Regions from separate parts of the Hwanghaeella sp. LZ110 genome, predicted to be linked through region 1. Evidence: riboswitches for the same ligand, from Rfam matches in the RefSeq annotation. Region 1 holds a riboswitch; the other holds the start of a gene.
What was found. Region 1 has a riboswitch for cobalamin ahead of ACOSDM_RS10680 (hypothetical protein). Riboswitches for the same ligand answer to the same signal wherever they lie in the genome.
Positions count from the first base shown of each region.

Region 2: another riboswitch for cobalamin. It lies ahead of ACOSDM_RS03740 (CbtB domain-containing protein); the one in region 1 lies ahead of ACOSDM_RS10680 (hypothetical protein).

Region 1 covers NZ_JBLZHT010000004.1:400,891-409,013, reverse strand. Annotated here, with positions in the region: gene purB (adenylosuccinate lyase) at 1-191, shown strand, start outside; gene ACOSDM_RS10690 (hypothetical protein) at 142-2,292, shown strand; gene ACOSDM_RS10685 (tellurite resistance TerB family protein) at 2,297-2,722, opposite strand; cobalamin riboswitch at 2,849-3,076, shown strand; gene ACOSDM_RS10680 (hypothetical protein) at 3,112-3,465, shown strand; yybP-ykoY riboswitch at 3,503-3,666, shown strand; gene ACOSDM_RS10675 (TMEM165/GDT1 family protein) at 3,684-3,965, shown strand; gene hutG (N-formylglutamate deformylase) at 3,988-4,782, opposite strand; gene ACOSDM_RS10665 (dienelactone hydrolase family protein) at 5,346-6,008, opposite strand; gene ACOSDM_RS10660 (Lrp/AsnC family transcriptional regulator) at 6,057-6,524, opposite strand; gene ACOSDM_RS10655 (DUF6356 family protein) at 6,685-6,948, shown strand; gene ACOSDM_RS10650 (bifunctional riboflavin kinase/FAD synthetase) at 7,058-8,008, opposite strand.
Region 2 covers NZ_JBLZHT010000002.1:18,976-27,098, forward strand. Annotated here, with positions in the region: gene lpdA (dihydrolipoyl dehydrogenase) at 161-1,564, shown strand; gene ACOSDM_RS03730 (DMT family transporter) at 1,590-2,495, shown strand; gene ACOSDM_RS03735 (CbtA family protein) at 2,752-3,522, opposite strand; gene ACOSDM_RS03740 (CbtB domain-containing protein) at 3,645-3,836, opposite strand; cobalamin riboswitch at 3,872-4,094, opposite strand; gene ACOSDM_RS03745 (SCO family protein) at 4,178-4,834, opposite strand; gene ACOSDM_RS03750 (stimulus-sensing domain-containing protein) at 4,942-6,720, opposite strand; gene ACOSDM_RS03755 (response regulator transcription factor) at 6,749-7,459, opposite strand; gene ACOSDM_RS03760 (RNA methyltransferase) at 7,659-8,123, opposite strand, start outside.

The DNA of each region.
Region 1 (8,123 bases):
GCACAGTACAGCGCAATGCTATGGAAAGCTGGAAAAACGGCACATCATTTCAGGAATTGCTGAAATCTGATAAGGATGTGGCGCAGCATTTGAGTGATGATGCTATCGACGCACTCTTTGACATGGGCTACCACGTTAAGCATGTGGACACGATCCTGGACCGCGTATTTGCACAAGACAGCGCCGGTTAACGCCTGGATGCCCAGTCGTCGCACAGCCCGTGTGTTCTTTGCAGGGCTGTTTGGCCTGGGTGTCTTTCTGTCTGTCGCTGGATCGCATGGTTTTGCGCAATCAACTGGCAATCCAGCCGATGATATCGCCAAGCCCAGCTTCAGCCCCCAACGCGATGCCTATCGCGCCAGCGAGGTTGATCCCGTAACCTTGGCCATTTTGTCGGACGCTCTGTTGCGGCTTCAGTTTCTGGCCGTCGCTGCGCTTGAGTCTGAGGAAGATGTCGGGTTGGCCCAAAGCGGGGTCGTGCGCGCTTATCTGGCCCGGCGGCAAATGGATAAGGCGATAGAGATCGCACAACGCATTGCTGATCCCGTTTGGCGTGCTCGGTCCTTTCTATGGATTTCCGACTATGTTCGAATTGTTCAGAAGGACGCCAGCGAGGCACGCGCGTGGATGGACCGCGCGATTGCAGAGGTGAAAGACCAACCTCCTTCGGACAAGGTCACTGATACATATGGAATAGCCGCCAATCGCCTGGCTCAAATGGGGGCTGCCGAAGCCGCGACGGCGACGGCCAAATTGATTGCGGACCGTCAGGACCGGGTCAGAACATTGCGGGAAATAGCCTCGGTCATTTTGAATTCCAGCGATGATGAAGCAACGAAACAGGCCGTCGCAACCGTTCTGCGCCAGACTTTTGATGAGGCAAGCCTGTTACCCAAATCACAAGACCTGTCGCAAGCATATCTGCTGATGGATATCGGGGCGGCACAGCTTGTGGCGGGGGATACAGCCGGGGCGCAGGTATCCTTCGCGACGGCGCAGCTTGATATCATGAACGGCCCCAGCGATGCCAGGATGCCAGCCCTTATTCAATTGGCTGCCAAAATGGTGGAATCAGGCAATCAGCGTGGCGGCATGATCGTTGTGCGCATGGTTCCAGAAGGGGCCTATCGAGCGGAGGCATTAAGCGCGGTATCTGCGGCTTTGGGGCGGCGTAATATTGATGCGGCAGTCCCTTTATTCAGACTGGCTGAAGAAGAGATTGACCGCATTGAAGATCAATCCGCCCGGTTCCGCGCGATCACATATCTGGTGGCGCGGGAAACAGAGATTGGACGCCTGAAAGATGCCTTCGAAACCGCATTCAAGATCACCGAGGATGTGCCCCGCGCTGAGGCCCTTCTGGGAATGGGGCGCGTTTTGATCGATCAGGGTAAATTGCCCGAAGCTTTGGTGCTGAAAGATTATATTCCCTATATCGGGATGCGGGCCCAGATCATGGCCGCAGTGGCATTGGGGCGGGGGCTGGAGAATGACCCGGAAGGGGCCAGCGCATTATTGGCTGAATCGCTTGATCCGACTGGTTTCCCGACCTTACCTGAATATGTCCCGGATGCCCTGGATGCCGTTCTCAGTGCCCAGATCAAGGTTGGGCTGGAAAGCGCGGATCAGGCGATTTTCAGCCGTGCCCGGGATTTATCAGAGGTCTTGGAGACGGATCTGGCAAAGGTGCGTGCCCTGGTCCAGGTCGCAATCGCAGAAGCAAGACGCGGCCGTATTGAAGACGCCCAGAAAACCATCAGTGCAGCCTATCGCATTGCCTTTGAGAATAAGGGCGATCAGGGGTTCAATTCTGCCCTGCTGGCAATTTCTCTGGCACAATTGGCGGCGGGGGATCTCTTGGGGGCCTATGACACGGCGGCGCGCATCCCGGAACCGCAATCGGGTGTGGTTCTGCCGCGTACACCAGATGGCGGGTTTGACGTCCCTAGGTATCAGGCCTTGATCCGTGTGGCGGCGGCGGCTGGTCGATTGGGTGATCCAAATTTTGGCCAGGAAGTCACGGATAAGATTGGGGTTGATCCAGCCAAAGCGGTGGGCCTTGCCGCTGTTGCGATCGCGATGTCGAATCAATCGGCAGATCTGATTGATGTCATCAATGACATTCGGGATGGGGCGCTGTTATCCCCAAATTACGAGTCTCTGGCGCAGGAACAGCCTGCTGCAGCGGCGCCAACCGGCGCACAGATACCCGAGAGTGCGCCTGCTGTGTCACAGGAGCAACCCATGGAACAGGCGCCGACTTTGGCGCCCCTGCCTGAAGCCGGTAACTAGCCGCTTATTCGAAGTCGCTGAGAGTGAGGCCCAATGCCTCGCAGATAATTTCGCACTGGGCGCGTTCGCTGGGCAGCAGCACGCCGTCGACCTGACCGACCGCCAGCGCCACCTTAACCAATAGTACGGCATCGCCCGCATCGCTGCGGCAGTCGGCGATTGGTTTTAGGGCATCTTCGCGCCCCTGAGCGGGATCAGCCTTGATTGCTTCTATCGTTTCATTGAACAGATCAATCGCTTCGTGCACATCAAAAATGCTCAGTCGGTCAATCGCATCGATAATTTGATCCAGTCGACCCCGTTCAGAAAGGGAGACCTCTCCGTCCGCAATCGCCACCAAGGCACAGGTTGCCATGCACGCTTCCAGGAATGGGCGATGCTTATGGCGTTCATATCGCTCTGCCAATGATTGGCGTAATCCGTCCAGCATTCTACCCCCCTATAATAGGTCCCGATCGCAACGCTAGTTTGACCGCGCTTATACCCCTTGGTCAAGTGACGGTAGCAGGGGGAAGCCTGTCGCTTTTTTTCTAGTCGTTATTTGAATTTCAGGTAATCTGTTTGAACATTGAGCGGTTCCCATTAGGGGATCAAAAGGGAATTCGGTGCGGTGGATGTCTGGATCATGATTGATCTTGATGCTGCCAAAGCCGAAGCTGCCCCCGCAACTGTAAGCGGCGAGCCGATCGCCCATTCATGCCACTGGCAAATTTTTGTCGGGAAGGCAGGGTGGTTCGGCATTGACCCGCAAGCCAGGAGACCTGCCGCTCTTCACATTAAACCCAAACGACCGGGCGGGGTGCCCCGGAGGAGGTTACGATGAGTGGACTGGCATATCCTGATTATGCGGCGTTAGAACATTTCACCTCGACGGTTCAGTCGACAGACTTTCAAAAAATAACAAAGTTAGACCCTCAAAATTGTCTGTCCGGATTGTTTCAATGCGGCACACCCCTTCCGGTTGGGGCGGCAGAAGATGCGGTGCTATCCTGGTTGATTACGCTGCCTGATGCCATGGATCCAGCACGGGCGGCGGCGATTCTTGGACGAATGCCGCTCTTTGCGCAGGCGGATCAGGGGGAAACCGGCCGACTTGCCACGCTATTGCGGGAAATTGCCCAATATCCTGCGGAAAGACTGGCATCCGGTCGACGACGCCGCCCCCGTAACTAAAGGCTATTGACGATCCGGTTCCGGCTGGGTATCCCCTACGCACTCCGTAGGGGAGTAGCCGCCCTTCTTATAGGGGCCTGTGTCAACATACTTGGCAACTGCCATGGCACAGGCGGCCAGTCACGGTTTGGCAAGACCTATGGCGATTCTGATCGGGTTCGGAGGGACCGGCCGTTCGGAGTCGTCATCTTGTCGCCGGTCCCCTTTTGGAGTGTTTCATGCAGCCTTTTATTGCCATTTTTATCACTGTTTTCCTTGCGGAACTGGGAGATAAGACCCAGTTGGCGACGGTTCTGTTCGCCACGGATAAGGCGATGACGCCGATGGGTGTTTTCTGTGCCGCCGCTGCCGCCCTTATCGTTTCGACGGCCCTGGCCGTGTTTCTGGGTACAGTCGCCGAACGCACATTGACCATGATCCCCTTGAAACTGATCGCGGGCTGCGGATTCGTAATCATGGGGCTGTGGAGTATCTATGATCACTTTCAGGGATCCTGGTGATTCCAAATAACCGCGCACCACACTAGGCAGGTTTCCAGGTCAGGCAGGTTTCCAACATGCGTTGCAAATGGGGGCGCACCTTGTTGGCCCTATCGTCCAGGTAGGGCCAGGGCGCGCTTTCCTGCATATAGGTGATCTGGCTCAATTCCAACTGGATTGCATGAACATGATCCCGGGGAATGCCATAATTGCGCGTAATGTATCCGCCCTTGAACCGGCCATTCAGCACGGCAGTGAAACCTGTGGCGGCCTTTGCCTGCGCCAGCACGGCTTGGGCCAGGTCTGGCGCGCAACTTTTGTCCATATTGGTGCCCAGATTAAAATCGGGCAGCTGTCCCTCAAAGAATCGAGGGACGCGCGACGCAATAGAATGCGCGTCCCACAAGACGGCGTGACCATGCTCCTGCTTGATGCGGTCCAGTTCTTTCGCAAGGGCCGTGTGATAGGGCATCCAATACCCATCGATCCGCCCCATGACTTCGGCCATATCAGGATCAATATCATCCTGATAAATCGCATCGCCTGAGAAAGTATCAACCGGAACCAACCCTGTTGTCGCCTTTCCCGGATACAGATTTTCATCATCGGGGGGTCGATTAAGATCAATGACGTACCGCGAATATTCCGCGACAAGCACAGAGGCCCCCATGTCGGCGGCAAAATCATACAGCCGATCCACATGCCAGTCGGTATCTGGCAGCGGCTTGGCCGCATCCGTCAGTCGATTCGAGATATCTTTGGGTACAGCTGTTCCTGAGTGGGGAACACTGACGAGAAGCGGCGCTGTGCCACTGTGAAGGCGATAGCTTGATGACATTTCGGGAGATTACTTGAATTATTCGTTAAATCAATGTCCTAACGTCGTGTTTTTTCGACTCTCAGTAGTATTGTGTTTCGCTGATATCGCACGCGACCCCCAACACCCATGACTGCCGCCCTGGACCCCGGATCGGTGTCCGGGATGACGATGTTGACGCCAAAGACACCCTCACCCTGAGGAGCGTAGCGTCTCGAAGGGGGAGCCCTCTGTAAGCACCGAACTTACAGCCCCTCCTTCGAGACGGCGCTGCCGCGCCTCCTCAGGATGAGAATGAGACGATTGGTGGGATTGTCAGTTCCCTGCTGATATCCAGAGCCACAGGCACCAATCGCGCCAGCCGCCCTGGACCCCGGATCGGTGTCCGGGGTGACGATGTTGACGCCAAAGGCACCCTCACCCAGAGGAGCGTAGCGTCTCGAAGGGGGAGGGTGGTGTTGAAGGTCAGACGTGGAAAGTTATAGGGCACCAGTTCCTCTACGCCCTCTGCGGTTAACCTTTGCCCACTCCTCATACCCGCGGAGGCGGGTGGGGTGCTGTCACCTGATACCGTTTGTGGTGCGTCACAGAACCTTGTTTAGAAAACTGATTGTGCGTTCCCAGCTTACATCGGCTGCATTGCGATTGAACACCTCGCGGGTTTCATTGAAAAATCCATGTTCACCGTCGTATTCGTGAATATCAACCGGGCTTTTCACGCCGGCCATATCCTTGCGCAATTGTTCAACCGCTTGTGGGGTGCACCAATCATCCTTGGTGGCGAAATGGGCCTGGAAAGGCACGGAGATTTTGGCGGGGTCGGCGGCTTCTTTCGGTGGGATGCCATAGAAGCATACACAGGCATCACATTCAGGAACCTTTACGCCCGCGATGATGGTCAGGGCACCGCCCATGCAAAACCCCATAACAGCCGTTTTTGTGCCAGTTTTGGCTTTCAAATACTGAACCGCGCCACGGGTATCCTGTTCGGACGCCCCAACCCAGTCCAGGCCGGTCATCATATGGCTGGCCTCATCCGCATCCTGGGTTACCCGGCCTTCGTACAGGTCGGGGGCCAGGGCGGTATAGCCCGCTGCGGCGAAACGATCTGCGACACCTTTGATTTGGTCGTTCAGGCCCCACCATTCCTGCAGCACGACAACGCTGCCTTTTGGCTCAGTTGCTGTCGCCAGATAGCCTTTGGCTTCCGTCCCGTCCGGACAGGTAAAGCTGATTAAATCACCCATGGTCTTTCTCCCTAATCGCTGTGTTATCTGCACTTATATATAGGGTCATCAGGCTTGTTTTAAATAGGTCAGGGGCAGCGTTGTCGTTGCCTTGATTTCCTCCATTGCAAAGCTTGAGGAGACATCTGACAGATCAATGGCCGAAATCAGGCGCTTGTAAAAGGCGTCATAGGCGGGGATATCCGGCACGACGACTTTCATCAGATAGTCAATGTCACCGCTCATCCGGTGGAACTCAATGACTTCGGGCATGGATTGAACGACTTTAGCAAATTTCGTCAACCAGTCCGCCGCATGGGTTTTGGTGCGGATCGACACGAAGACCGTCGTGCCAACCCCCAGCAGGTCACGGTCCAGCAGCGCGACGCGCTTTCGAATGTATCCCGCTGTTTCCAATTGTCGAACCCGCCGCCAACAGGGAGTCGGGGACAGGCCGACCCTGTCAGCCAGATCTGCGGTAGAAAGCGCAGAATCTTCCTGCAAAGCGGCCAAAATTCGGTGATCGATTGCATCCATGATATACATCCTAGGTGAATTTTTACATTATATATTAAAATAATAGCATAAAATTTAACAGAAAGTCATTTTTAATAGTATATTTAGAAACAAATTCCAGCGATTATCGTAGATACTATTCTGAATAAACAAATCGTTCTGCCAGAACAGGAGATAAAAGATGATCCGCACCGCTTTCACACAGCACCCATCCTCTGTTGGGGAGACATATACAGAGCATATGGGAACCGCGCTCAGTTTTGCGGGCCCTTTGCTGCTGGCAGGTCTTTGCTGCCTGGTGCATGCGGTGTTGCCCTTTGCCTTTGAGAGGACGGGCAGTCGGATCATATCCGGGCTTCATACGCGTATGGTGACGAACCGGGTGAAGGCTCAGAATCGCCAGAATGTTGTGTCTGGCCCGTCAGAACTGATCTGGGAGATCTAATGCATCACGCGCACGCGTGAGCATAGATAAACACAGCATCACGCGCCCGCGTGAGCGTAAAAAAACCAAACTATCACGCGCCCGCGTAAGCGTAAAAAAAACCAAACTATCACGCGCCCGCGGCGCGGTTGTCCAGGATGATTTTGGCCGCGTGACAGTCTTTTGTAATCTGCGCCTTTAAGGCATCCAGGCCGTCGAACTTACGTTCCCCCCGGATGAATTCAATCAGGGCTACCCGCATATGCGTGCCATAAAGATCGCGGTCGAAATCAAACAAGTGCACTTCGAATTTCTCACTCAGGCCATCAACAGTGGGACGCATGCCCAAATTGGCGACACCATCGCACCAGACGGTCTCTCCAACCCGCCCGGTCTCTACCCCGACCCGAACCGCATAGACGCCATAGGCGGGGCGGATATAGTCACTCATATCCAAATTGGCGGTTGGAAAACCAATCGTGCGGCCAATCTGAGCGCCGTGCAGCACCTCGCCCTCGACCTCGAAAGGGCGACCCAGCAAGGCAGCGGCCTGGCCCGGTTCGCCACTTTTCAGATAATCGCGAATGCGGGTTGAAGAATAGACTTCCCCCGTTGCCGCCGCCGCAGGGTCAATGATACGGGTTTCAAAGCGTGTGTCGGCACGCAAGGTGTCGGTATCGCCGGTGCGGCCCTTCCCGAATTTGAAATCATAGCCCACCACCAGAACACCGGTTCCCAAGGCCTTCACCAGAATTTCGTCAATAAAGGCCTGTGCATCCAGATTGGCCAGCGGCGTGTCGAAATTCAGGCAGATCAGCGAATCGATCCCAATGGCTTGCAGCAGATGCGCCTTGTTCCAGAACGGGGTCAGCCGGAATGGAGGATCGTCAGGTCGAAAGAATTCACGCGGATGTGGCTCGAAAGTTAGAACAGCAAGGTCACGGCCCTGCGCCTCTGCGAATTCAGCGGCTTGGCCAATGACGGACTGATGGCCGCGATGCACCCCATCAAAATTTCCCAGAACAATCACGGCGCCGAAACGCTCTGATGGATAATCTTTGGGTTCTCTAAAAATCTGCATGAAGGCAAACCGTTCCTGACTGCTATAGTATTCTCAGAAGATAGCGGTTGAAGCGCAGGCGTGAAACCTTCCTGCGTGTGGTAGCGGCGCTTTATTTTGTGAATGGGAGTATGAA
Region 2 (8,123 bases), on a different contig from region 1:
GTGGGGCTGAATTATGGCGGTGTCAAAAGCCAGTCGACTGATTTTGCACACACCCCGTCATATCGGGCCCTCATAAATGCCCGCCACACTTGCCCAGCGCGTGTCTTTGGGGCACTGTCCGCACGATGATTAGACAACGACAGATATGAGGGTTTAGACGATGGCTGATACATATGATCTGGTGGTGATTGGCGGCGGGCCGGGCGGCTATGTGGCGGCTATTCGTGCGGCGCAGCTGGGCCTGAAGGTTGCCTGTGTGGAAATGCGCGGCAGCCTGGGTGGTACCTGCCTGAATGTCGGCTGCATCCCCTCAAAGGCCATGCTGCAATCGTCCGAATTTTATCATGAAGCCCAGCATTCCTTTGCCAATCATGGCATCGTGGTCAGCCCCAAGCTGGACCTGAAGGCGATGATGGCGCGCAAATCCAAGATCGTGGGCGACCTGACCAAGGGCATTGAGTTTCTGTTCAAGAAAAACAAGGTCGACTATATCAAGGGGCGCGGTCATATCGACGAGCCGGGTAGGGTCTCTGTCACCGAAGGCGACGATAAGGGCAAGACGCTTTCCACAAAAAACATCCTGATCGCCACCGGGTCGGAATCCACCCCCCTTCCGGGGATTGAGGTGGATGAGAAATCCATCGTGACCTCCACTGGCGCCCTGGAGTTTGAGGCAGTGCCCAAGCATCTGGTCGTGATCGGCGGCGGTGTCATTGGGCTGGAGCTGGGCTCTGTCTGGAAGCGCCTGGGGGCAGATGTCACGGTAATTGAATTCTTGGACCGCATCACACCAACCATGGATGGCGAGGTCTCGAAAAACTTCCAGCGCATCCTTAAAAAGCAGGGTCTGGATTTTAAGATGAAGACCAAAGTCACCGGCGCGAAAAAGGTGAAATCCGGCGTTGAACTAACCATGGAACCCGCCGATGGCGGCGACGCTGAGAAAATGACCTGCGACAAGGTTCTGCTGTGCATCGGTCGCCGGCCCTATACGGATGGGCTGGGCCTGGACGAATTGGGGGTCGAGCGCGATAAGCGCGGCGTCATTCAGGTCGATGCGCATTACAAGACCAATGTCGATGGCATCTATGCAATCGGCGACTGTATCCCCGGCCAGATGCTGGCCCATAAGGCCGAAGATGAAGGCGTTGTCGTGGCGGAAATGCTGGTTGGGCAAAAACCCCATATCAATTACGACGCCATTCCAGGCGTGATTTATACCTGGCCGGAAGTCGCCGATGTCGGGGCCAGCGAGGAACGCCTGAAAAAAGAAGGGCGTGCCTATAAGGTCGGGAAATTCCCCTTCTCCGCCAATTCACGGGGCAAGGCGAATGATGCAACGGAAGGGTTTGTTAAAATCCTGGCCGATGCGGAAACCGATAAGGTTCTGGGTGCCCATATCATCGGGCCGGGTGCCGGCGATATCATCCACGAGATCGTGACCATCATCGAATTTGGTGGCTCAGCAGAAGATATCGCGCGGACCTGCCACGCCCATCCAACCTATTCGGAGGCTGTGAAAGAGGCCGCCATGGCCGTGGATAACCGCCCGATCCACATGTAATGCGCCATCACTTAGGGTCACAATAATGGTAACCGTGCCAGGCCCCCGCCTGTCCTTAGCGTTTTTGATCGCTGGGATGGGCTTCTTGATGCTGCCCCTGGCGGACGCATTGGGTAAAATGATGGGAGCGGAAGGCCTTTCGCCCCTGCAGATCGGATGGGGCCGTTGGGTCGCCCATGCCGCCATCATGACACCGCTGGTGCTGATTTTGTATGGACGCGCCGCCCTGCGACCCAAGCAATTTTGGGGTCAGGTGATTCGGGCGTTGCTGCTGGTCACGGCGACAATGTTCTTCTTCACCGGGCTGCTGACCATCCCCCTGCCGACCATGACGGCCACCCTGTTTGTTGCGCCCCTATTGGTCACCGCCCTGTCCGGACTGGTGCTGAAAGAACGTGTCGGGATCTGGCGATGGTCCGGCGTGGTGGTTGGCTTTCTGGGCATGCTGCTGATCGTGCGGCCCGGCGCGGACTCATTTCAAACCGGATCCCTGTATGCGCTGGCGACGGCTGCCTGCTTTGCCGGTTATCTGCTGGTGACGCGCAAAATCGCTGGGCAGAATCCCCCGATGGTCACAATGATGTGGATGGGGTTCATCGGCGTTCTGGTGATGTCTGTGGTGGTGATCCCCGTCTATCAGCCCTTCACACCCCGCCAATGGGGCATGATCGGCATTATGGGGGCGATCCTGACGCTGGGCCATGGCCTGATCGTCTGGGCGGCGGATCGGCTGGAAGCATCCGCGATGGCCCCAATGCCCTATCTGGAAATGGTGACATCCACCATTGTGGGCTATTACGTTTTTCAGGATTTCCCGACCCTGACCACCTGGATCGGCTGTGGCATGGTCACTGCCAGCGGGATCTTCATTGCCTGGCGCGAAAACCGCCTGAACAAACAGATAGACCCCGCTGAACAGAACCTGCTTTAGACATCATTTTACGCAAACGCGTCGTCGCAGACTTTCGTCTGCTCGGGGTTTGCGCCAGCGCATCATGCGTCCGCATGAGCGCACACAAAATGCACTGGCTTCTTATTTTTATAGCAAACGCGTCGTCGCAGACTTTCGTCTGCTCGGGGTTTGCGCCAGCGCATCATGCGTCCGCATGAGCGCACACAAAATGCGCCGGCTTCTTGCTTTTATAGCAAACGCGTCGTCGCAGACTTTCGTCTGCTCGGGATTTGCCTTAAGCCTCAAACCGCTTGTAGAACGTGCCGCTGAGCCAGCCCAGCATGGCCCAGAAAACGGCCGCAACCACGATGGACGCGGCGGCAAAATGACCTGCCAGTTCCGGCGGCACCCCACCCCCGATTTCCTCTGGATGCGGCGCACCAATGACATGCGGCGCAATCAGGATCAGTATGCCCAGCACAACAAAACCAATCTTGCGCCCGAACACCATCAGGCACAGTCCGATCCCGGTCGCCGCGGCGCAACCCAGCCACCACATCTGGCGGGCCCCCAGTTCAGCGGCCATGCTGCCCGGGACCTCTGGCGGCAATCCCAAATTCGGGCCCAATGTGAACATGGCAAAACCGCCCATCGCCCACAGGACGCCGCGACGGCCCGACATTTCCCCGCCATGCACAGCAAAGGCGGCCGTCAGCATCAGGGCAAAGGCGATTCCCATCGTAATATTTGCACCCAATGTAAAGACGGTCCGTTCCAGGCCATCCTCTGGTGCCCATGCCTCGTCCTCATGATCATGACCTTCTGTCCCACTGTTGCTGTGGGCCAGGAACAGCGTCTCTGACCCGGCAGACGGGCGGGTTGAAAACAGTTTGGTCTGAATAATCACATAATCCGACTTAAGGCTGGCAGCATGATCATGCCCGCCATTTTCATATTCTTCCGCATGCAGAATAAGCGGCGTTGTGGTGACTTCCTGAATGCCGGTGATCAACAGACCAGCAACGATACCGGCGGCAAAGGCCGCCCCGAAAAGCTTTTTGAACATGGACATATCCCCAAATGCGCGGCGCGCCGTCGCGTCACGACAGGTCAATAGAGATGAAATGAGTACAATAGGCCATCGGGCCGGGAAGGCCCCCGACCCAAATCCCCATCATTTCACTGCGATTAATGGCAGGGCAGCGCGAATGCGTGCCGGGCATCATGGGTCGCATTATGGACCGTTGCGGAATGGGCAAAACCAACCGCCAGGAACAGAAATGACCCAAATACAGCGGCCGTAAGCGCCGCAGCCAGGGTCTGTGTCCGATTTGCAAGATGGGCCTGATCGGCCGTTGTCGTCGTGTTACGCGTCTTCATACTTTTTCTCCCCCCGTCACACCCGACGGTTTCTTGAGATCCTGTGGTCACTCGGCAGGTCTCCCGGCTCACGGATCATCGTATCTTTCTGCCTTCCCAAGGCGCGAAGCCCCAGTGGCAAATCGAAAAATACTCACCGCTCACGGTCGCGGGGGCGGCCCAGGCGCAGGTCCCCTGATGGGTAGACCCTTCCTGTGTTCCCTCTTCGCTCCAAGACCTTAAGGCCCTTAAAGGAGCACCGATCCACATTTCATTAAGCAGTATCGCGGACGCATCAGCATCGTCAAGCGTGAACGCGACACCCAGTATCCTTTTTGGCGCTATGGATTTTGTAAAATACCCTAACTGGTCTCGCCAGAGACATAACGGGTGATCGCTTCGGCCATTGTTTCGGGGGATGTGCCGCCGTGAAACATGGTGACGAAAGATCCATCCGGGGCCATGAAATAGACATAGCCGGAATGGTTCATCAAATAGAACCCACCCTCAATTTCGGTGCCTTTGGAATAGAAAACGCGAAATTTGCGGGCGATATCGGCAATTGCTGCATCCGAACCGGTCAAGCCGACCATGCGGGGATGAAAGGCCGTTACATAGTCTTTCATCAACGCCGGCGTATCACGTGCCGGGTCGATGGTGATGAAAACCGGCGTCACTTGTTGCGCCAAATCAGGCGTGTCTTCTGCAACGATATCAAGAGCAGCCGCCATACTGGACAATTCCGTCGGGCACACATCCGGGCAACTGCTATAGCCGAAATAAATCAACTTGAACTGCCCAGAAAAACTGTCCTGTGTGACGGTCTGTCCATCCTGATTGGTCAGTTCAAAGCTGCCCCCAACAGTGATACCGGGCGCAACCAGCGCCTCCCCCGACCGGCTGACGCCTTGTTCATGACCCGTGCCGGCCAATTGATTCCAGGCAACCAATGCCGCCAGGCCGATCGCGGCCAGGGCCGCCAGCATGACGCCAAGTATGGGGAGAGCTTTGCGATTCATTGATCCTGCGCTTTTGTTACATCCTAAAAATCCAGGGCCGGACACTAGACGAAGCAACCGGTCCCGCTCAAGACGCCAAAACGTCGCGCATCCTAAAGGAAGGGGTGTTACGATGCGGCGGGCAACCGAACGACAAAGCGCGCACCCGATGGTTTACCCTGAGAACCCGTGCGATTTTCTGCGTGAATGGCACCGCCATGGGCCTCCACAATCTGCTTACAGATCGACAGGCCCAAACCGGAATGACCCCCAAATTTTTCATGTTCAGGGCGTTCTGTATAGAAGCGATTGAATATCGCCTCCAGCTTGCCTTCTGGCAGGCCTGGCCCTTCGTCCTCACACATCGCGACGACCCATCGATCATCGCGCAATACGGACAGAGTGATCGTCCCGCCATTCGGGCTGAAGCTTTCCGCATTCGAGATAATGTTCTGAAAAACCTGTACCAATCGACTTTCCATGCCCGCGACAATGAATGGGCCATTATTCTGACGGGTGAAGGACAGGATTGGTCCGGTTGTGGCCTGCATACCGGGGTCCTGCTCCGCCTCGTCGCTGCTATGGGCCCCCCCGCGCGTGGTTCTATGAACGCTGACAAGCATGTCCAGCATTTCAGAAATATCGACCTCTTCCGTCTGAATACGGCCCAGTTCCGCATCCAGGCGCGAGGAGTCTGAAATATCGGTGATCAACCGGTCCAGCCGCTCGACATCCTCCTTCACAATGCGCAGCAATTCGCGCTGATGGTCTGGATTCTGTACCCGTTGAACGGTTTCAATTGCACTTTTCAGCGAGGTCAGGGGATTCTTGATTTCATGACTGACATCTGCGGCAAACCGTTCAATAGCCGTGATGCGGCTGGTCAAGGCATCCGTCATTTCCCGCAAGACGCCCGACAGGTCACCAATTTCATCATGCCGTCCGGTCAGGTCCGGAATCGCCATGGCATCCCGGCCAACCGAATGACGGACCTTTTCTGCAGCCTCTGCCAATCGATGCAGGGGGCGCGCGATGGTTCCGGCGAAATACAGCGACAGCAATGTCGTTATGACCAGCGCCCCGGCAAAAACCGCCAGCACCGTCAAGCGCACATCCCGCATGGCAGAATCGATTCGCGCACCATCCCGCGACAGCATCAAACTGCCAAACACATGGACATAGCGTGCCACCGGCAAGGCGACCGACAGCACCAATTCGCGATTGGCGTCCTGCCGGACATAGCCCACCGTCTCGCCAGACAGGGCCCGGATGGCTTCTGGATAATCACCGACCGTGGAATCGCGCCGATCCCGATAGGTATCGTAATCCCGGTTGTCAACCCAATGGGCCAAGTCATCCAGCCAACGAACAATCGGATTGACCACCGGGGCCAATGTCTGTTCATCGTCAATTGGATCCTGCAACTCTTCGACCATGATATCCTGGCCGGTCACACCAAGGCGGCGGCTGTCCACTGCCAGCGTCCCATCGGCCAGATAGAAGCGGGCACGGACATCGCTGGCTTCTGACAGGCGGCGCACCAGATCGCGCGCAGGCACAATATTCAGGACCTCCTGCCCATTTGCCAACAGGCCGATGGCACCTTCCCCTAAAGCGCCGGAGAAAATCTCCCCCTGTTCTTTCAGGGCAAAAAGTTCCTGTTCCACCAAACGGTCGCGATAGGGGCCCAGATACAGCATGCCCAATACCGGAATGATCAGGGCCAGCAAGTTGACGGCCAGTATTTTACGGGTCAGGGGGGACAGCCGCTGGCGGCGACGCAAGCGGCGCATCGCCTTCGCACGGGGGGGCGATGATGTATCCCCTTTATGCGCGCGATCGGACTGCCCCTGCCCGCGATAGGAAGACTGGGTCGTCGCATCCGTATCTGTGCGTGAAGATTTCAACGCGCCACCATCCCTTTAAAGCCTGATATCAGGCCTCATCCTTATAGCGGTAGCCAACCCCATACAGGGTTTCGATATTATCGAATGTATCGTCCACCTGGCGCAGTTTTTTGCGCAGGCGTTTGATGTGGCTGTCAATGGTCCGATCATCGACATAGATATTTTCGCCATACGCGGAATCCATCAGCTGATCGCGATTTTTCACATGGCCGGGACGATGCGCCAGGGCTTTCAGCAACAGAAATTCTGTCACGGTCAGCTTCACCGGCTCTCCCTTCCAGGTGCACAGATGACGGTCCCCATCCATCACCAGATCGCCCCGGGAAAACGCGCCCTGACCCTTGGTCAGTGTGCCATCCGCATTGCGCTGTTCCAATTCCGCCCGACGCAGCAGGGCGCGAATACGCTCAATCAGCAAACGCTGGGAAAATGGCTTTTTGATATAGTCATCCGCGCCCATGCGCAGGCCCATCAATTCGTCAACTTCATCATCCTTGGATGTCAGAAAAATCACCGGCACTTCCGATGTCTGGCGCAGCTTACCCAGCAATTCCATGCCATCCATACGGGGCATCTTGATATCCAAAATCGCCAGGTCAACCGGACGGGTTGTCAGGCCGCGCAGCGCAGTTTCGCCATCGGTATAAGTGCTGACGGCAAAACCTTCCGCTTCCAGGGCAATAGAGACAGAGGTCAAAATATTGCGATCATCATCTACCAGTGCAATTTGCTGCGCCATTTGGTTTTACATCCTCACCAAAACGGGTTGACCGTCATCCATCACGACCAATCCACCCAAGCCAAAATCACAGGGATACTCCCCCAACGAACCGGCATGAAGCCCCGACCACCGTAGCCTTCAATACCATAGAATGCCACAAAAGCCCTGCTATCGGGGCGGAAATAAGGCAAGGCTGGGGCAGTTCTGGGAATTCGTATCATTGGGGCTTTGCAACAGCGGGTTTCTTTGCCGCTCGCTTGGTTCGGAAAACCTGTTCCCCATGGACATGCGGCGGCAATGCCATATCAGGTCCCCCGGCCTTTACCGGGCGTTCGGCATAGCGGCCCCGGCTGATCATGCGATCATACAGAACAATGGCACCGGCAATGCCGACATTCACGCAAAAGGCGATTGGGATGCGCACGACAAATTCACACCGGTCAATCATCGCCTGCGACAGCGATCCACGTTCCGGGCCCAGAACATAGGCCGCCCGTTCCGGATGTCGGAAAGAGGGCAGCATGATCGACTGTTCCACCAGTTCAACGCCAACAAGGGCGCAGCCCTTGGGCAGAACGATGTCGCCGGGCGTATCCCATTGGTAATAGGGGACCTGATCGGCGGTGCGCGATGTATCGGCGTGCCGGATGCCCCGCATATCGACATAGGGCGAAACCGCAAA